4 regions of the Gottfriedia sp. OAE603 genome follow, and region 3 is predicted to be linked to each of the others. Evidence: riboswitches for the same ligand, from Rfam matches in the RefSeq annotation. Region 3 holds a riboswitch; each other region holds the start of a gene.
What was found. A riboswitch is a leader RNA that binds a small molecule or an ion and turns the genes downstream of it on or off. The one in region 3 is predicted to bind S-adenosylmethionine.
Positions count from the first base shown of each region.

Region 1: linked by a shared signal. The riboswitch ahead of ABID96_RS10140 (LLM class flavin-dependent oxidoreductase) and the one ahead of ABID96_RS08005 (trans-sulfuration enzyme family protein) in region 3 are both predicted to bind S-adenosylmethionine.
Region 2: linked by a shared signal. The riboswitch ahead of ABID96_RS09325 (bifunctional homocysteine S-methyltransferase/methylenetetrahydrofolate reductase) and the one ahead of ABID96_RS08005 (trans-sulfuration enzyme family protein) in region 3 are both predicted to bind S-adenosylmethionine.
Region 4: linked by a shared signal. The riboswitch ahead of ABID96_RS04150 (Fur-regulated basic protein FbpA) and the one ahead of ABID96_RS08005 (trans-sulfuration enzyme family protein) in region 3 are both predicted to bind S-adenosylmethionine.

Region 1 is NZ_JBEUNN010000001.1:2,027,289-2,032,633, reverse strand. It holds gene ABID96_RS10155 (mechanosensitive ion channel family protein) at 99-914, shown strand; gene ABID96_RS10150 (hypothetical protein) at 1,099-1,239, opposite strand; gene ABID96_RS10145 (ATP-grasp domain-containing protein) at 1,485-2,438, opposite strand; gene ABID96_RS10140 (LLM class flavin-dependent oxidoreductase) at 2,453-3,502, opposite strand; SAM riboswitch class I at 3,612-3,714, opposite strand; gene ABID96_RS10135 (DUF1398 family protein) at 3,973-4,356, opposite strand; gene ABID96_RS10130 (GrpB family protein) at 4,359-4,877, opposite strand; gene ABID96_RS10125 (flotillin family protein) at 5,014-5,345, opposite strand, start outside.
Region 2 is NZ_JBEUNN010000001.1:1,873,236-1,878,580, forward strand. It holds gene shc (squalene--hopene cyclase) at 1-1,440, shown strand, start outside; SAM riboswitch class I at 1,604-1,707, shown strand; gene ABID96_RS09325 (bifunctional homocysteine S-methyltransferase/methylenetetrahydrofolate reductase) at 1,785-3,611, shown strand; gene metH (methionine synthase) at 3,608-5,345, shown strand, end outside.
Region 3 is NZ_JBEUNN010000001.1:1,622,250-1,627,594, reverse strand. It holds gene ABID96_RS08010 (trans-sulfuration enzyme family protein) at 1-262, opposite strand, end outside; gene ABID96_RS08005 (trans-sulfuration enzyme family protein) at 268-1,437, opposite strand; SAM riboswitch class I at 1,647-1,750, opposite strand; gene ABID96_RS08000 (ATP-dependent DNA helicase) at 1,842-4,115, opposite strand; gene ABID96_RS07995 (cyclase) at 4,310-4,543, opposite strand; gene ABID96_RS07990 (hypothetical protein) at 4,766-5,345, opposite strand, start outside.
Region 4 is NZ_JBEUNN010000001.1:840,940-846,284, forward strand. It holds gene fumC (class II fumarate hydratase) at 267-1,655, shown strand; SAM riboswitch class I at 1,826-1,928, shown strand; SAM riboswitch class I at 2,025-2,126, shown strand; gene ABID96_RS04150 (Fur-regulated basic protein FbpA) at 2,262-2,429, shown strand; gene ABID96_RS04155 (LysR family transcriptional regulator) at 2,644-3,522, shown strand; gene ssuE (NADPH-dependent FMN reductase) at 3,747-4,307, shown strand; gene ABID96_RS04165 (transporter substrate-binding domain-containing protein) at 4,333-5,160, shown strand; gene ABID96_RS04170 (amino acid ABC transporter permease) at 5,186-5,345, shown strand, end outside.

The sequences.
Region 1 (5,345 bases), 410 kb from region 3:
TGATTTAAGTAAAACTATTATTTTGTACTTTTGGTAAGAAAGGTCTTTCTCCTTATCCACATTTCTATGGTATATTGAAAAAAGTGGGAGTTGATAATATGTTTTTAGAACTGTTCGATCAGTTGCCCGTAAGAATTTTAGCTGTGGCACTGCTGATTATATTCACAGTATATTTAATCCGAAAATCGATCAAGCTTTTCTTTGATAAAACTAGCTTGTTAGATGAAAAGCGTGAAGAGACAATCATGCATTTCGCTAAACAGGTTACAAAAGTATTTGGATGGATATTCTTCTTACTTTATGTGATTAGTGATTTCATCGAACTTGGCAAGTTTATTACTGGTTCTTTCGTTGTGGCAGGTGCCGTGGCTTTAATCTTCCAGCATATCATTCGTGATTATATAATGGGTCTAACATATTTGCTTGAGCGACAAATTCATCATGGTGACTATGTGATCATTAACGGAAACCGTCAGGGGAAAATTGAGGAAATTAGTATGCGCTTCTTGAAAATCCGCCAATATGATGGTTACCTATATACTGTCTCTTATAGTAATATCACGGAGCTTCAAAACGGAAACCGTGGGATGCGACGTGTGAACGAGAGTCTTGTCCTCAATTATAGGCAAAATCCAGATGAAGCATTCAAGGTGCTAGAAGAAGTTGCAAAAACTTGTAACGAGAAATATGGTGAGTACTTGTTACTGGATGAAAACGGTGTTCCTGTGGAAAGTTTCAGATTCAACCAAATTACTGAACTGAATGTGGATTTCAGAGGTAACCGATTCTCTTTATCTGGTCTTGTGAAGGAATCGTTCTATGTTGAAGCAGGAAAAAAAGTTAGATATGAATTGGCGAAGGCTGCTTACCAATACGATTTGATGATGGCAGAGAGTCTAAATGCAAGCCATTAAAAAAGCAAGAGTACATTACTCTTGCTTTTTATTTATTTAAAACTTTTATCATGCTAAATATGATACATAGATGCTCGGAAACATGTGATACATTATTAATTAGTAAATCTTCAATTGTATTTGCTTCTAAAAATTCTTTTTAACATCAATATGAAGTTTACCATACATAGCTACATGTATATAATCAAGCTATTCCTTTCAACTGTTCAATTAATAAATCCCATGTAGGTGGTTCTTCTTTCCAATCAAGTGGTTTTGTACCATATGCAATGAATGTATGATAGCTTTCTGGTAGAACCTTCTTTTGCTCAGAAAGCCGAAGCACATGGTTTTCAGTAGACTAAAGAATATGACCAAGTTGCCAATGAATACTATTTTTAAAACCTTCAGGTAAAACATCCCGCTTATTTTCAGGACATTTCTTAATCAAATCAAACAATTTATTATATTTTTTATTTAATAGTTTAAAAACATAAGATGAATCATTCATTAATATGTAACAAAAAAGGAATTTCAACAGTGAAATTCCTTCTTAAATAGATTTTATTATGTTTTTGTAATTACATCAAATTAAGCTTTTGTTGTAGTGTAGTTTTCTTCTAATGTTTTCTTTAAAAATAAAGCTAATTCAAGCATGCCATATTTTCCAGCTTTTGCTTCTGCATCAGAATTATAGTTCGTGTTTGTATTGATATCATAAGTAAATATTGTTCCTTCAGCATTTCTGATAAATTCAATTCCAGCTACTTGAATATTATTATTAACTAAAACGTCTTTATATTTATTTAAAATTTCATCTTCAAATCCTTCAATAATTTGGAACTTAGGTTTCTCTTCTACTTCTTCTCCAACCGGACAGAATAGATCGCCAATTTGGCATACGTCCGCTGGGCAAAGTTCAAAACCTTCCGAAGTATCAACCTTTACAGCGTATACAAAGTTTCCTCCGACAAACTCACAACGAGTTATATAGCTTTCAGGAGACAGTATGTATTCTTGAATTAGGGTAATGCCATCGACTGGTTCTTCGAAAGTAGTTCCTTCCACATAAGCTTTTAATGCTTCGATATTATGAAATAATTGAACACCTAATCCTTTACCTGCACGATTATGCTTCGTAATAAATGACTGTCCTGCAAAGCTTTCAGCTGCCTTCAAAATGTTTTCTTTTCCGACCGCTGCAATTGTTTTTGGCGTCTTAACACCATACTTGTTTAATTCTAAGTATTGCAAAACCTTACTAACCTCTAGTTTTAATGCATTCGTTCCATTTAACACCGTACGTCCATGAGCTTCAAGCCAAGCTAATACTTGCGCAGTAAATTCAGCCGCAAAACGGTGATCACGTGTGTGTGAAGAAGCACTCATTCTGCTATAAAAAATACCTTCTGGTGGTTCGGTAGATAAATCTAAAGTTCCTTCGTCTAAATGCCACTCTTCATATGGAACACCAAGTTCCTCCAATCTTTTTGTTAAATGGACTGTCCACTCACTATTTTCATGAATTACATATATTTTACTCATTTTACGACCCCTTTCTAGTTCTTTATTAAACTACGTTTTTGTTCAACTAATGGCATAATTTGTTTTGAAAATCGTTCCATTTCCTCAAGTTGAGGAGAAAATTGTAATAATAATAAGTCTAAGCCAGTTTCTTCATATTGTAAAATTCGATTTGCAATTTGATCTGGAGTTCCTACTAAATTTGGGCGTAGACCTCGGTTAGACACCGAGTAATCCTGTAATTGGATTTGTTGCTCTAATTGTGACTTTGTAGTGAAGTCTTTAAAGCCAGCATATCCGCTTGAATCCTTCACCTTTGTGATTTTTTCAAGCTCAGCTTTTGCCTCTTCTTCAGTATCACGGCAAATTACATACGCAGCCATTCCAAAAGAACTGAATGGTACATTATCAGTTTGTTCACGTCGGGCTTTCATATCTGCTATTTTTCGCTCGATCTCTTCAACAGTTCCACCATGCATTACATATGCATCACATTTTTCTGCAATGGTTTGCTTGCCTTTTTCACTTTCACCACCTGCATATAAAATCGGGTTAGGTCTTTGAACAGGCTTTGGAGCAAGCTTCGTGTCTTTCAAGTCGTAAAATTGGCCAGAATAATTAAAGGTTTCTTCTGTCCATAAACCTTTTAGTACATCAATAAACTCTTCGGTCCGAGCATAACGTTCATCATGTTCTGTAAAAATACCACCATATTGACGTGCTTCGTCTGCCCACCAAGCAGATACAACGTTTAATGTAAATCGTCCGTTACTGATTCGATCAATATTTGCTGCCATTTTTGCTGCTACAGCTGGATTATGAAACCCAGGGCGAATCGCCGTCATAATTTCTATTTTTTCCGTCACCGCTGCAAGTGCTGCTGCTGTAGACCAAGCTTCAAGAGAGTCATGCTCTGGTCCCTTAATATCATTTAAATATAATTCAGCTATTAAAGTAGTTGAGTAGCCCCATTTTTCAGCTGATTGAATAACATCTTTTGCATATTCATAAGTTGGCGGCATATTTTCATCGTCTACATTTCGTAACCAGCCTCCAAAAATCGGCAACCAAAAACCATATTTCATCTAGACTCTCTCCCTTATTTTTAACATCACTAAGTTTACCTATCTACTAAGTTGGAATTATACTCAAAATAAAAAACTCTCCTCCAAAGAAGAGAGTTTAAAAACCCTCTTCTCATCTTTCAAGCATTTGCTTGTTGGAATTGGCACAGTATTCATAAGAACCTGCTGCCGAGGCTTCAAAGGGCCAGTCCCTCCACCTCTCTAGATAAGAAGAAAAATATAAATTCAAAACTTTTTTATTAATAAAGTGATAATAGTTTATTTTTTTTTAATTGTCAATTAATTAGTTCTAATGTTAAACTATTTTTTTACTGATGATGATAGCTACTTTAAAACTGTCATTCGTCTATATTCCCTGTTTTAATTAGATTACAATACTCTCAATAATCTGGAGTTTTTCTCCCTTATTAAGATCATATTCACTAAAACACCTCTCCAATTACATTTCTATAATTGGCTTAAGAATTATTTCATATATTTAGCGACTCATCAATTTTTTCTTCACCAATACCGAAATATGTAACCTTTTTCTCAGGAATACAGACACGATAGCTTACAATTCCTGCCTCCGCAATCTCTTTTAAGAATTCTAAAAAAGGTTGTGAAATGTTAGCAATTGCCTCTAATACTTTATTTCTATCAAATTGATTTGAGATCGCTAAGTTTATTTGTGAATCTGTTTTAAATTCTGAATTGACTCTCTTATAAGTAGATTGACCAGTTGCAACGTCTATTTCATATTCGTTTATGCCTCTTTGAGACAATTCATCTAAGAATTGAGGAAAGTCTATTTCACCTTTACTTCGTCTGTGAATTATTTCTTGAAATTCAAATTCTGTTATTTTAGTATTCATCATTATGTCTCCTTTAGTTTTCTAGACTTTTTAACAATGCATTTTATAAATTCATTTTTTCCGTTTGTATATGAAACTCTATCATTTGGATATTTTTCAGCTAATTTTATTTTTAAATGATAGTACTCGTTACGTACATCAGGATGCTTTCTCAAATAATCTCTAAATAAAATATTATTTATCCAAAAGTCACTTTCAAATTCATAGATATGAAGGTGGTGTGTTCCTGCTCTATATTCACCTTTTCTAAAAAAACGCCTTTCGGGAAACTCCTCATGCCAAACGAATTCGTATCCAATTTCAGCAAATGAATTAATAAAGTCTTGGATTGCATTTATATGTTTTACTCCACACATCATATCAATTATGGGTTTTGATCCTAGGTTCTCAATTGAGGTACTTCCAATATGTTCAATTTGAATTAAAGTTTCACCTAAAACATTTCTAATCTTTGTTTCTTCTTTTTTATATTCTAAAGCCCATTGCTGTGAGTAATCCTCAATAATTACTTTTCCATCCATGTTTTGTCCTCATTTTCCTTAAATCTCATCTATTTTACGAACGTATATGTTGTTCAATTTTTTCATTACTAATTTAACACATATAAAAATTACTTCAAAAAAAGAGTAGCCGTTGGCTACTCTATAAAAATAATAGTTATTCGATAGTATTAGTTCCATCAGACTTGCTATTTTCTATACTTTGTTCAGGTAAAACAGTGACAGCGCCTTGATTTTTATAGCCATTCGTCTTGGATGCATATGACTTGATCAATTCAGCTATATCAATACCTGTCATTTCTTTTAATGGCTCTTGCATTTCAACCATTGTTTTTGTAATGCTCTTGCCAAAAGATGGGATCCCTTGACCGTTACCTGAATCGATAATTTTAACCGATTCGATATTATTAAGAGGTTGAGCAATTTTTTCTGCAAAAATAGGGAGCATCTCAATTAACTTTTCTGTGATAATGACCTCACCATGTTTTT
Region 2 (5,345 bases), 250 kb from region 3:
TTCTTTCATTTTCCGATGAGCTATTTTCTGCTCCCAGACAATTTTCCTCTCAGTTTATTTGAACTAAGTAGTTATGCCCGAGTTCATTTAATTCCAATGATTTTATGTATTAATAAACGATTTATTATTAAATCTAATCATCCAATTAATCTAGATCATTTACATGCTACTAAAGAGATCGAGTGGTTTGACGATGAGAGAAATTCATTTTTTCACTTTTTAGTAGAAGAGGGTAAGAAGCTTGCCTCATATCCACTATATTTTCATGATAAAGGATATGAAAAAGCTGAAAAATTTATATTAGAAAGAATTGAAACAAACGGTACATTTTATAGCTACGCTAGTTCAACATATTATATGATATACGCATTACTAGCTCTTGGATATGAAACTAACTCAAATGAAATTCAACAAGCATTAAGTGGTTTAATCTCACTTTCATTTGAAACCGAAGATGGTATTCATATTCAAAATTCTCCCTCACAGGTTTGGGATACAGCGTTACTTTCCTATGCATTACAAGAAGCAGGCGTTTCCCCGACAGATACTTTAATTAAAAAATCCGTTGATTATTTAAATAAAAAACAGCAAATCTTAAAAGGTGATTGGTCGAAGCATGCAAAGAAAATCAGTCCTGGAGGTTGGGGATTTTCAGAAGTAAATTCATTTATTCCAGATAATGATGATACAAGTGCAGCATTAAGGGCATTAACAAGAAGTGCTATCTCAGACTCAACCCAACTTGAAAAATGGCAAAAAGGGATTCAGTTTTTATTGGGCTTACAAAATCATGATGGTGGTTGGGGCGCATTTGAAAAAAATGTAACAAATAAATGGTTAACTTATTTACCAATAGAAAATGCCAAGGATGCCATCATTGACCCATCGACGGCAGATTTAACAGGTCGTGTTTTAGAATTTATTGGAAACTATACAACAATTGATCGAAATGATGAACAAGTTAAAAAGGCGAGCGAGTGGATATTTGAGCACCAAGAAAAAAATGGTAGCTGGTATGGTAGATGGGGAATTTGTTATATTTATGGAACATGGGCTGCTATCACTGGACTACGATCAATCGGAATACCGAAGAATCATGAAGCAATTCAAAAAGCTGCTAAATGGCTTATCAGTGCGCAAAATGATGATGGAGGTTGGGGAGAGTCTGGTTATTCGGCTGTAAAGCAAAGATATGTACCGCTAAAGTATAGTACTCCTAGTCAAACAGCATGGGCTATTGATGCCTTATTAACGATTGTAGATAAAGAAGATAAAGCGATAAAAAGAGGGATTCAATATTTACTGGCTCAAAAAGATAAAACAAAAAAAGAAGTAATGTATCCAACAGGTCTCGGTTTACCAGGTGGTTTTTATATTCATTATCATAGTTATCAACATATATATCCATTACTCGCATTAGCGCATTATGTTCAAAAATAATTTTATTATGTATATAGTTTCAGTTTTTTATCAAATAATATTATTATGTAAACTAAGTGATTCGAAAAATAATAAAATATGTCTATTTTTCAAATTTTCATAAAATATGTTTCTTTAATTGGTTAAGTATAGTAAACTATTCATATTAAAAATAACTGAATATTCCTTATCGAGAGTGGTGGAGGGACTGGCCCTTTGAAACCCGGCAACTTTAGCTTTAGCTAAAAAGTGCTAAATCCAGCATGTTTTTAACATGAGAGATAAGGCGTGGATTGTAGATAACGTCATTCTTTCATTTTAGAAAGAATGGCGTTTTTATTTTTGTATGTAAGGGAAGTGATCAAGTGGGACTGTTGGAAAAATTGAATAATGGAATTGTATTAGGTGATGGAGCTATGGGGACTCTATTATATTCTGGGGGATTACATAGTTGCTTTGAAGAACTAAACATTACTGAACGAGATCGAATTATCCATATTCATGAACAATATATTAATGCTGGTGCGGAGGTCATTCAAACAAATTCATACGGAGCTAATGCTGGGAAATTAAGACAGCATGGATTGGAAAAATTAGTTAAACAAATCAATCAAATGGCCGTCAGAAATGCAAGAGAAGCATCTAAAGGAAAAGCACTCATACTAGGTGGTATTGGTGGTATGAAATACATTGGGTCAACCTTTGCAACACCGTTAGAAAGAGAAATCATGTTGTTAGAGCAGGCATCTGCCTTACTTGAAGAAGGTGTTGATGGAATCATGCTTGAGACCTTTTATGATGAACATGAATTATATGATGCTGTTACCTTACTTAGAGAGCGCACAGACATTCCAATCATTGCACAGGTGACTTTACAAGAAATCGGTGTGATGCAAAGCGGTCAATATATTGAAAAAATCCTCCCTAAATTAGTAGATTTAGGAGCGGATGTAGTCGGAATCAATTGTCATTTAGGTCCACTTCATATGATTGAATCTTTAAATACGGTTGCATTACCGAAAAAGGGATTTTTATCGGCATTTCCAAACTCAGGTCTTCCTTTGTATGAAGAAGGTAAATATGTATATAAATCAAATCCAGAATATTTTGAAGATATGGCAAAACCTTTTATTGAACAAGGCGTTCGTTTAATTGGCGGTTGTTGTGGTACAACACCCGCACACATTGCCGCATTACGCAATAAAATAGATAATTTAAAGCCTGTCACAAAAAAAGAAGTCAACAATCGAATGATTACAATAAAAATACCAAAGCAGCCAGAACAAAAAAATGTAACGCTAGCAGAGAAAGCAAGACAAAGAACTACTATTATTGCTGAGCTGGATCCACCGAAAACTTTACAAACTAGACGATTTTTTGAAGGGGCAAAGGCTTTAAATAACGCAGGAGTAGATGCAATTACATTAGCTGATAACCCGTTAGCTTCACCAAGGATTTCAAATGTAGCCATTGCGTCAATGTTACAACGATTAAATATTCCTGTTCTTACACATTTAACTTGCCGAGATCGAAATATGATTGGTCTTCAATCACATTTAATGGGACTGTCGACTTTAGGTTTAAATGAAGTATTAGCCATTACTGGTGACCCTGCAAGAGTAGGTGACTTCCCTGGTGCCACATCGGTATATGATGTGGCCTCGTTTGAACTTATTCGCATGATCAAAGAAATGAATGAAGGTAGACTATATTCCGGAAAAAGTTTAGGAAACGGTACGAGATTTTCTGTAGCCGCTGCATTTAATCCAAATGTTAGGAAAATGGATGCTGCTATTAAAAGACTAGAAAAGAAGGTTGAAGCGGGTGCAGATTACTTTTTAACCCAGCCTGTCTATGATTTAGAAACAATCGATCGTTTGTATGAATCTACGAGACATATCAATCAGCCAATTTTTATTGGCATCATGCCACTAATTAGTAAAAAGAATGCTGACTTTATTCATTATGAAGTACCAGGAATTACCTTGACAGATGAAGTTAGAAATCGAATTGATATCAATGATCCTTTATTAGCAATAGAAGAAGGTAAAAACATCGCAAAAGAACTTGTAGATTATGCAATTGATAAGTTTAATGGAATCTATTTGATTACTCCATTCTTAAAATATGAAATTACTGAAGAACTAATCCAATACACTAAAACTCGTAAAAAAGAGGAGATTCAATTATGAAAGCATTAGAGGCAGCATTAAAAGAACGTATTCTACTCCTAGATGGAGCAATGGGAACGATGATTCAACAACGAAATTTACAAGCTGAAGATTTTGGTGGTGAAGAACTAGAAGGGTGTAATGAATATTTAGTTGTCACTCGTCCAGATATCATTCAAGAAATCCATGAAGAATATATACTAGCTGGTTCAGATATTATTGAGACAAACACATTTGGAGCTACAAATATCGTTTTATCTGATTACAATTTACAGCATTTAGATATCGAATTAAATGAAAAAGCTGCTAAGATTGCGAAAGCTGCAGTAGAATCTTCTGGGAAAAATGTGTTTATAGCTGGTGCAATGGGCCCAACGACAAAAGCAATTAGTGTCACTGGTGGCGTTACGTTTGAGGAATTAATTACTGCATATTTCCGTCAGGCTATTGGACTATTAAATGGTGGTGTCGACTTATTATTAGTTGAAACATGTCAAGATATGAGAAATGTTAAAGCTGCGTGTATTGGAATTAGTAATGCATTTAAAGAGTTAGATAAAACAATTCCAGTAATGATTTCAGGCACGATCGAACCGATGGGTACAACACTTGCTGGTCAAACAATTGATGCGTTTTATTTAGCGATTGAGCACATTTCGCCAATTTCTATCGGGTTAAACTGTGCAACTGGTCCTGAATTTATGCGAGACCACGTGAGGTCATTATCTGAGTTATCTGAAACTTATGTATCTTGTTATCCTAATGCAGGACTACCTGATGAGGATGGACATTATCATGAGTCACCGGAATCATTAGCATACAAAGTACGTGATTTTGCCGAACAAGGTTGGGTCAATATTTTAGGTGGTTGTTGTGGCACAACACCTGAACACATTAAAGCAATGAAAGAAGCTATTACAGGAATCAAACCTCGTCAATTAAAAAAGAGAACAGATCATGCAGTAAGTGGTTTAGAATCTCTTATTTATGATGATAGTATGAGACCTTTATTCGTTGGTGAAAGAACGAATGTTATTGGCTCAAGAAAATTTAAGAATTTAATAGCTGATGGAAAATATGAAGAAGCAGCAGAAATTGCAAGAGCACAAGTTAAAAAAGGTGCACATGTCATCGATGTTTGTATGGCTGATCCTGACCGTGAAGAATTAGATGATATGGAGAATTTTCTAAAACAACTGGTGAATAAAATAAAGGTTCCAATTATGATTGACTCGACTGATGAAAAAGTAATTGAACTCGCATTAACGTATATACAAGGTAAAGCAATTATAAACTCTATTAATTTAGAAGATGCTGAAGAACGATTTGAAAAAATCTGTCCTTTAATCCATAAGTATGGTGCTGCAGTTGTCGTCGGAACGATTGATGAAGATGGAATGGCAGTATCAGCGGAACGTAAATTGGAAATCGCAAAACGTAGTTATCAATTATTAACTGAAAAGTATCATATTCGACCTTCAGATATCATTTTTGATCCACTTGTTTTTCCAGTAGGAACTGGAGATGTTCAATACATCGGTTCTGCAAAAGCGACGATTGAAGGAATACGTCTGATTAAAGAAGCACTACCTGAGTGTTTAACCATTTTAGGATTAAGTAATATCTCATTTGGTCTTCCAAATAGTGGGCGTGAAGTATTAAACGCAGTCTTTTTGTACCATTCAACGAAAGCTGGTTTAGACTATGCCATTGTGAACACCGAAAAATTAGAAAGATTTGCATCAATACCGCAAG
Region 3 (5,345 bases):
CTGCTGAAAAAAGAGAGAGAACTGAGGAAATAGCTGCCATTCCTGATGAAAAAGCAAATCCTCTAACGCCGTTTTCTAATTGAGCAATCGTACTTTCTAAAGCTTCTCTCGTCGGATTTCCACTTCTTGCATAATCATATTTACCTATATTTTCAATATTGGGTTGATGGAAAGTTGATGCTTGATAAATCGGAATGCTTAAAGCACCTGTATAAGGGTCAACTTCATTACCATTATGAATTAATTTCGTACCAAATTTCATATTCATCACCCTAATGCATTCTCTAAATCGATTAGTAAATCATCTATATGTTCTATACCAACAGACAATCTTAATGTATGGTCATCTAGACCAAGTTTTCTTTTAAAATCCTCTGGCATTTCTGAATGAGTTTGTGTATGTGGGTAAGTAATCAGTGACTCTACCCCACCTAAACTTTCAGCAAATGTTATGACTTTTACACTGCTAAGCACTTTTTCTACAATACTTACATTTTTCACTTTAAACGAGATCATCGCGCCAAAGCCACTTGCTTGTTCTTTTATAATTGAATATCCTTTGTGATTTGGAAGTCCTACGTAAAATACGTCTGTTACATTTGGGTGATTTTCTAGAAACTCTGCAAGAGTAATCGCATTTCTTTGACAATATTCCATTCTTACATGTAATGTTTTAATTCCTCTTAAAATAAGCCATGAATCAAATGGAGCTAAAGTAGCGCCTGTTGATTTTTGATAAAAGCGAATTCTTTCATTTGTTTTCTCCGAGTTTGTCACTACAAATCCCGCTAAAGTATCATTATGACCACCTAAATATTTCGTACCACTATGAACAACGATATCTGCTCCTAATTCGATTGGTCTAAAGAAATACGGCGTTAAAAAAGTATTATCAACGATCACAACGATATTTCGTTCTTTGGCAATTTCAACAACTCGTTTTAAATCAGTAACTTTCATCATTGGATTTGAAGGTGTTTCAATAAAAATACCTCTTGTGTTTTCTTTAATAGTGTCTAGAATATTATCAATTTCCGTAGTATCAACAAAATTATGCTCAATCCCATACGGCGAATAAATTTCTTCAAATAATCGATATGTACCACCATATAAGTCATCAGAAACAATTACGTGATCGCCTTTTTTAAATAAACTAAGTACTGCAGTGACAGCAGCATTACCTGTAGAAAATGCTACTCCAAACTCTGCATTTTCTAATTTTGCTACTGTGTTTTCAACTTCTTCTCGAGTAGGGTTTTGTAAACGAGCATAATCATATCCGGTTGATTGGTGAAGTCCCTCATGTTTAAATGTTGCTGATTGATAAATTGGGTAACTTATTGCACCTGTTAATGGATCATATCCTTTACTACCATGTACTGCAACCGTCTCAATTGATTTTTGTTTCGATTTTGAAACCACATTCGTATTTGTCATATTGAAATCCTCCATTTATCAAACTGTCTAGTTCCAGACGTTAGCAGCTCGAGGGGTCATTAGCCAAAATCTCAGTAAAGGTTTTAAAACAACCTTTTTTGATCTTCATCTAATGTTTCTCGTTGCTGAGCGAACGCCTTCTACAATTCAAAACAAAAAACCACTTCCTAAAAAATAAGAAGTGGTTATGTCTCAAAATAAACATATCGTCCTTATCTTCCAGGTTTATACCTGCAGGATTTAGCACTTTCTAGTATAAAACTAGAGTTGCCGGGTTTCGTCGGGCCAGTCCCTCCACCGCTCTTGATAAGAATATTTAATTTTATAATTACAAGTATATTAATAAATCTGACAATTATCAATCATTATTTGAATTTTTTATTTTTTAATGCATTATTACCTACTTATTTCCATTCGTCAGGCATTAAATTTTGATAAAGCATACTTTGATATCGATCATCGATTAATAATAATGTACCTTCATCTTCTTCAGAACGTATGACACGTCCACCAGCTTGCATTACTTTATTCAGCCCAGGGAACACATATGAATAATAATAACCGTTTTTACCAACTTCATTAAAATGATCTCTTAAAATATTTCTTTCTAAACAAAGCTGTGGTAAGCCTACACCAACAACTACTACTCCATTTAATCGATCACCTTTTAAGTCGATTCCTTCTGAAAAGATTCCACCAAGTACAGCAAATCCTACAAGTGTTTCTGCATTATTTTGATCAAATTTAAGTAAAAAATCTTCTCGTTCCTCTTCAGTCATACTATTTTCTTGGATAATTATTTCGACTTCTCCATACTTCTCAGTAAACAATTCAACACTTTGGCTCAAATACTGATAAGATGGAAAAAAAACTAAATAATTGCCTTTTTTAGCGCTAATATTCTCATAAATAGATGATACTAATTGGTCTAATGTTTTTGAACGGTCATTAAATCTTGTTGAAATCGGATTTACATCAACCTTTAACTGTTCTTTTGAAAATGGTGAGTCTATTTTTATTGTATAATCACGTTCAATATCACCAAGCATATCTTGAAAATATTGAAGAGGTGTTAACGTTGCTGAAAAATAAATTGTAGAGTGAAATTTTTTGATCACATCATTTACAATTGTTGATGGATCAATGCAAAATAGTTTCATTTGAACTTCACTTTTAAACATTTCTAAATACGAAACATATTTTTCATCATAGTAACTAACAATCTTTACAAAATTTTGGGATTCAAAATATGTATCTAACAACAATTGCTTACGTTCAGGATCATCTTCATCTGGTAGACTTAATTCTGCAATCTCTACAAACTTCCTTATTAAATCAACAAATTCTTCATCTAAATTACCCCAGACTGGCATTTTTTGATCTTGCCATTTTTTTCGAAGATTAATGAAGGATTGATTGATAATACTCACACTCTCAACTAGTGATACATTTATTCCTTTATATTGCCTTTTTAATTCAAGAAACTTTGACTTATATAAACTTGAAGAATACATGTCTCTAGCGCGATCAACAAGATTATGCGCCTCATCTATTAATAAAACTGAATTTCGTTTATGTTCATCGAATAATCTTTTAAGTGATACTCTTGGATCAAATATATAATTCACATCACAAATAATCGCATCTGCTGTATTTGTTAAATCTAGTGAATATTCAAAAGGACAAACTGTATGTTTTCTTGCATATGCTTCTATCTTCTCTCGACTTAGCAATTTTTCATTAGATAAAATATCTAACACAGCTTCATTAATTCGATCATAATAGCCATTTGCAAACTCACAATAATCCTTGTCACAAATTGTTTCTTCTTTGAAACATATTTTATCTTTGGCTGTTAGTGTTGTACATGACATACATAAACCTTGTTTTGTCATCCGGCCAAATGCTTCTTCTGCAACTGTACGAGTGATTGTTTTAGACGTTAAATAAAATAACCGATTCGTTGTGGCATCACCAATTGCTTTCACTGCTGGAAAAATAGTAGAAACTGTTTTTCCAATTCCTGTCGGAGCGACAGCAAATAAATTATTTCCATCTTGTATCGATTGATAAACAGCTCCCGCTAACTTTCTTTGACCATTTCTAAAGGATGGAAATGGAAATCTCAATTCTTTTATAGAATCATTCCGTTTTTCGATGTGATCGTATTTCCATTTAGCAAATGGGTAATAAATTTTGAACACATTTTGAACGAACTCGTACAATTCTTGCTGAGAAAAGGCTAATAAAAACCTCTTTTTCACTTCAGTATGAATATTTACATACGTTAGCTGGATCGATATATATTCAAGATTTAATTCTTTACAAATAAGATAACCATAAACTTTTGCTTGTGCCCAATGAACGGGATAAGAGTTTTCATGATATAAACTTAGATCTTTTGCAGTTGATTTTATTTCTTCTATTATATATTTTTCATTTCTAAACAAGAGACCATCACATCGACCTTCTATTTGAAACGTTAAATCTTCATATTTAATTGTTCCAGAAGTCATTCTTTCCTTAAAATCTGACTCATTATATAAATTTTGAATTTTTTGATGTGCTTTTGTTCCATCTACTAATGAAACAGTATTTTGATACCCTATATCAATACTTCCGCTTTTATGAGCGTACTCAACTAGCGAACGTACAGATACTTTTATCATATTTTCCATTCTGAGTACACTCCTTTTTTATTATATTTTACCACAAACAGTGATCATATGTTCGCTTTATAAATAAAATCGAATGAAGGAATAATGTTTAATGTTTCAAATCCGAACATTAACAACCTTTTTAAAAAGTGGACTTTTAAAAATGAATAAGAAAAAGACTGCTAAATTTAGACAGTCTCTATCTTAAATTCTACTTATTTATCAAAGCTCTCATCGGTCTGTATTCTCTTATGTTTTTCATTAATTATTTTTTTGTTAAGTATTCTAACTTCGCCAACCATTAGCAATCTCATATCTTCAACTATATATTTGGCTAACTCTTCGTCAGAAATGTCATCTCCGTCAATATCAAGACGAAAATCCTGTCCTTGTAAGCCTCCACCATTAGTAAACTCGTTTTCAAAGTCAAATTGAACTCTTTTATCCATTTTAAATCCACCTTTTTTAGATTTAGATTGATTATTATATTCATATTCTAGTTGGATGAAACAATGAGCTTTTGATCTTCCCTGTCAGATCGTTTAGCATTGACAATAATATAAGGAGAGGAAGATTAAAAAACAATCATTTTAGAAGAATATATAACCTGCTTATTTACATATGTCTAATCCTACTAAAGCATGTGTAAGGTGAACAAAGAATACTGAATATTAGTTTGGAATAAATGCTTCAAACTCACTTGATAATATAGATGTATTCCCTGGATGCCAGAAATAAGTTTCCCCGTCAAATTGCATATCAAACTGATAAGCTATTGGTTCGCCTGTATATAAAATAATTTCAAAATATGCAGGGTCACCTATTGTTTCTTCATGTATGAAATTTGGATTTTCTTTACTACTACTCAAAATTTTTAGGAAAGCATTTAATTTGCCTGTATCTTGTATCTCCGTAATCATTTTCGAATTAGGTGCATAACCTTGATAGATTTCTATCGCATTCACTTTTTCAATTGGTACATTCTTAAAATGCCATCGATAGTTAGTTTTATCTCTTGCATAATAAACGCTATATCCATTTATAGTATTCTTGTCTTTTAATGCGAGTAAGTCAGGGTTACCTTCAATTGAATAAATTTCTGTTCCTTTCTCATGAAATGCAGCATCTCCATTTTTGATCTTGTACCCCGAATTCGTGACATTGTCTGCTACTTTAAACTTTACTTCCCCTATTTTTTCACCAATGAACTGCTCATCAGCTAAAATACCCGAACGGATTCCTTCGTACTGT
Region 4 (5,345 bases), 780 kb from region 3:
TTTGAATATGGAGCCTATTTAATAGTTTTACCTTTTCACGTCAAAATTACACATAGTTAATCATGTCCAAAATCTCTAAAAAAATTCTCATGTAAGTTTTTTGCTGAGAATTTATTTCACTAAAGGTATTCAACTCCTACTTTAATAATATTTATTTATTAAATGCAGAATAATAGTATGTGAAAAAAGGCAACTAAGATGGTGTTTCCATTGTAGCTTCATGATTGGTTTGATTCGTCATCGTAAGTTCGTCAGGAGGTCAGAAATTGAAGTATAGAATTGAGAAAGATTCAATTGGTGAGATTAACGTTCCAGCAGATAAATTATGGGGAGCACAGACACAGCGAAGCTTTCAAAACTTTAAAATAGGTACTGAGAGAATGCCAGTTCAATTAATACATGCATTAGCAATCATAAAAAAGTGTGCAGCATTGGTAAATAAAGAGCTAGGTAAATTGGATAATGAAAAAGCAGATGCAATAATTGAAGCTGTAAATGAAATTCTAAGTGGAAAACTAGATGAACATTTTCCTCTTGTAGTTTGGCAAACTGGTAGCGGTACGCAAACAAATATGAATGTAAATGAAGTAATCGCACATAGAGGAAATCAAATACTTGAAGCACTTGGAAGTAAAAAGAGCATTCATCCAAATGATGATGTGAATAAGTCACAAAGCTCGAATGATACATTTCCAACTGCAATGCATATAGCAGCTATCATTGAATTAAATAAACAATTACTTCCTGCTTTAAATGAACTGAAAAATACTTTTTTGCAAAAGGCAGATCAATATCAGCATATTATTAAAATAGGTCGAACGCATTTACAAGATGCAACGCCTTTAACTTTAGGGCAAGAAATTAGTGGATGGCATCGTATGCTTGAGAAAAATGAGCAAATGATATTGGGCAGTATGAAATTTATGAACGAACTTGCTATTGGTGGAACTGCGGTAGGAACTGGCCTAAATGCACATCCCATGTTTGGTGAGCTGGTTGCAAAAGAAATTAGTTTGTTTACTGGATATGAATTTACATCAGCAAAGAATAAATTTCATGCATTAACAAGCCATGATGAAATGGTCTATACTCATGGTGCGCTCAAAGCACTGGCTACTGATCTAATGAAAATTGCGAATGATGTAAGGTGGATGGCGAGTGGACCAAGAAGTGGAATTGGTGAAATAATGATCCCTTCAAATGAGCCAGGAAGTTCAATCATGCCAGGTAAAGTAAATCCAACACAATCTGAAGCAATGACTATGGTCGTAACTCAAATCGTAGGAAATGATATGACGATCGCATTTGCTGCGAGTCAAGGAAACTTCGAATTGAATGTGTTTAAACCAGTTATTATTTATAATTTTCTTCAGTCGATTAGACTGCTAGCAGATGTGATGAACTCATTTAACGAGCATTGTGCGAACGGGTTAGAAGCAAATATAGAAGTCATAAAAAGTCATTTAAATAATTCACTTATGCTAGTAACTGCACTAAATCCTCACATCGGCTATGAAAAAGCAGCTAGTATTGCCAAATTAGCTTATGAAGAAGGTACGACCCTAAAAGAAGCAGCCTTAAAAACAGGATTTCTTACAGAAGAGGATTTTGACCGGATTGTTAAACCAGAAAAAATGACTAAACCAAAAGAATAAGTTACTTAGACTTTATGGAAATGAAAAGACTTGTAGTAGATAATAAATCTTTAAAATACAGCGTTATAAATAACTGAAAAATCTAACATTTATAAAATGGGTTGACTCAATTTTTTAAATCGGTTAATCTTGGTTCAATCAGTCGGAAATTATATAAATACATAAAAATAATCTTATCCAGAGAGGTGGAGGGAATTGGCCCTATGATACCTCAGCAACAGGTTCTTTTGAACACTGTGCTAATTCCATCAGGTAATACCTGAAAGATAAGAAGAGATGATATTTAATCTAGTCCTCTTCTATCTTAGAAGAGGATTTTTTTTATTAAGTGTTTTAGAGATGTAATGCTTGCATAATAAAATAAATAATATTTTATCCAAAAGAGGTGCAGGGACTGGCCCAAGGATACCTCGGCAACGGGTTCTTTATCATACCTTGCCAATTCCAGGGGATATCCCTTATTGAGAGGGTTTTTAATATGTTGTTTAAAGGAGGCAGATGGATTTTTATAATAATAATACCAAGTATTCTTATAAGAAAAGTAAAGTTTTGTAAAGAGAATAGATAAAAATATTTGTGTTGTAAGGAGGATTTAAATTGGAAAATATGTTAAGAAAATTGGTTGAAACTCGAAAGAATGATCTAATCAACAAGTTGATCAAAGTTGGAGTTTATAAAATAGAATCATCTCATTTATTTGAAATTACGCTATCAGAGTTAGAAGAAGAATATACTCGAGTAATGAATGAAAAAAAGCACAATAGAGTTCATTAATTATATGGCTCTGTTCATACAGTTGAAATAAGATTTCTAGAGAACGCCCCATCAAGCCGGCGTGTCTTCTAGCAGAGTTTTTAGGATCGTCTAAAAAAATGTAAGTTTTTATTTGAATAGGAATTAGTGCGACATTAACCAAAAAAATATGAATAAAATAACGGTATTAAATGTTATATCAATGATATGAAAATATGTTTGGGATGTGATGAAAATGAATATCGAAAATATTGAAGCGTTTATTTACGTGATTCACTATGGGAGTTTTAATAAAGCAGCAGATTCTTTATTTTTATCACAGCCAACTGTTACTGCTAGAATTCAATCATTAGAAAGAGAATTAAACTGCAAGCTTTTTCATCGAACTGGAAAACAAGTGATGATCACAGAAGAGGGAAAACGTTTTTTACCTTATGCACAACAAGTCGTGCAAATTTATGAAAAGGGTAAGATGCATATAAATCAAAAAAAATCGCAAACAAATGAATTAAAGATAGGGTGTACAGTTTCTGTTTCAAACTATGTCATTTCCGAGATTATTCCTAAACTCTCAGTCATGAATGATGAGGTACATTATAAAATGATTACGGGTAGTACAGATGAATTGGTGAAGAAGACATTAAATAATGAAATTGATATTGCATTTGTAAGGAAGATTAGTCATCCTAGTTTACAATCTATTAAATTATTTGAGGATCCTATTACTTTATATGTTTATGAGGACCATCCTTTTATTTCTAAACAATCTATCAGCATCCAAGACATTGCTAAGGAGAATCTTATTTTCTTTGAGTGTGGTTCTTTAGATTGGCTTAGAATTCATCGTTTGTTTGAAAATCTAGAATCCCCACCTAATATAAAAATACATACAGATAGTTCAGAAATGGCCAAAAAGCTAATACTAGAGAAATTTGGAATTGCCTTCTTGCCTAGTATTAGTGTTAAGAAGGAAGTGAAAGACGGGTTATTATACCCTATCCATATTGAAGAAACGAAGGGGATTTATTTACAGACTAATATCTTTTGTAATCGAGGAGAGTATTCCGAATTAGTAAATGAAATAGTTAAATTAAGTAAAGAGTTGGTAAAATAGCCAACTCTTTTTTTGATTATTCTCATATAGATCAAGCAAATTTTTTTAAAGATAGTAAAAAATTACATAGGCTAATTCAAATATTCAATAATTGTATAGAAAAGTTCTATTAGAAATTAGATTGACGAAATTTTCAGTCAATGATAAAGTTGGTAACAATTAATTCCTAGTTAACCAATAAGAAATATAGGTATTAACTGATTTTCATAGAGGAGGTAGATACTTTGAAGGATATTGTTATTATTTCATCAAGTTCATCAACAAAATCCAGATTAAACGGCATCGTTCAATATGTACAGAGGAAATGGGAATATGAGGGATTGAATGTATGCCAAGTTAACATAAGGGAGTTACCAGCAGAGTCTTTAATAAATAGTGACTTTCTAGATGCAGAAATAAAAGAAGCACTAAATAAAATCGAAAATTCCATTGGAATCGTGATTGCTGGTCCCGTTTATAAAGCATCATATTCCGGTGTATTAAAAACATTTTTAGATTTGATACCTCAAAATGGATTAAAAAACAAAGTCATTTTACCTGTATTTATTGGTGGTACGATCGCTCATTTATTGAGCCTAGAGTATGCACTAAAGCCAGTTCTCTCAGTTCTTGGAGGAAAACATTTTGTAACAGGTGTTTATGCGATTGATGATTGGATAAAAAGAGAAGACAATAATGAGTTTATTTTATCAGATGAATTAACAGAAAGGTTGAACATAGCCATGGAAGAATTTTCAGAAGAGTTAATTTGGCAAGCGCTAAGACCACAAGGAACAAAACTTTAAAAAAATGAGAAATGAGGAAATGAAGATGAAGAAATTTGCGATTACATTTGCAATACTAATTGTTTTAGTCCTAATTATTGCTGGGGTGCTAAGAAATAATAAAGACAAAGAAAGTGCAGAGGCCTCAGGTACAAAAGCTAAAGTACAAAATATTGTTGTTGGTACGGGTACACAATTTCCAAATGTATGCTTTATCGACAAAGATGGAAATTTAACTGGTTTTGACGTTGAACTAGTTAAGGAAATAGATAAAAGATTACCAGAATACAAGTTTGATTTAAAAACATACGAATTCGCAAGCTTATTATTAAGTTTAGAAACAAAGAAAATTGATTTTGTTGCTCATGAAATTGAAAAAAACCCAGAGAGAGAAAAGAAGTACTTATTTAACAAAGTAAGCTATGCACACTGGAGAAATAAAATTGTTGTAGCAAAAGATAATGATTCGATTCAATCAATAGATGATTTAAAAGGTAAAAAAGTATTAACAACTGCTACAAGTGCAGAAGCACAAATTCTAGAAAACTATAATAAAGAACATAATAACGCGATTAAGATTGTTTATCAAAATGGTGGAGCAAATGATACTGTTCAACAAATTACCTCTGGACGTGTGGATGCAACAGTTGCAGCCGATTTTGTTCTATCACTAACAGATCCAACAGGTGAATTAAAAACTGTAGGACCGGCTTTAACAGAGGCAGATGTATTATTTGCATTTAGAAAGAATGACGCAAAAGATCAAAAATTGGCAAATTCTATAGATGAAGCATTAGTTGAAATTAAAGCTGATGGAACACTAGCAAACTTAAGTAAAAAGTGGTTGGGAGCAGATTTCACTTCAGATAACTAAAGATAAATCTAAAGGGTGAGAAGAAATGGGTGCTGAGTTTAAAGTTGGTTTAATCTTCGAATACTTTTTGAAATTATTACCATTTATAAAGATATCTTTGATTATTGTAGGGAGTTCAATTTTAGTAGGTTTAGGCGTTGGATTGCTCGTCGCTCTACCTAGAATGTATAAGGTACCTATATTTC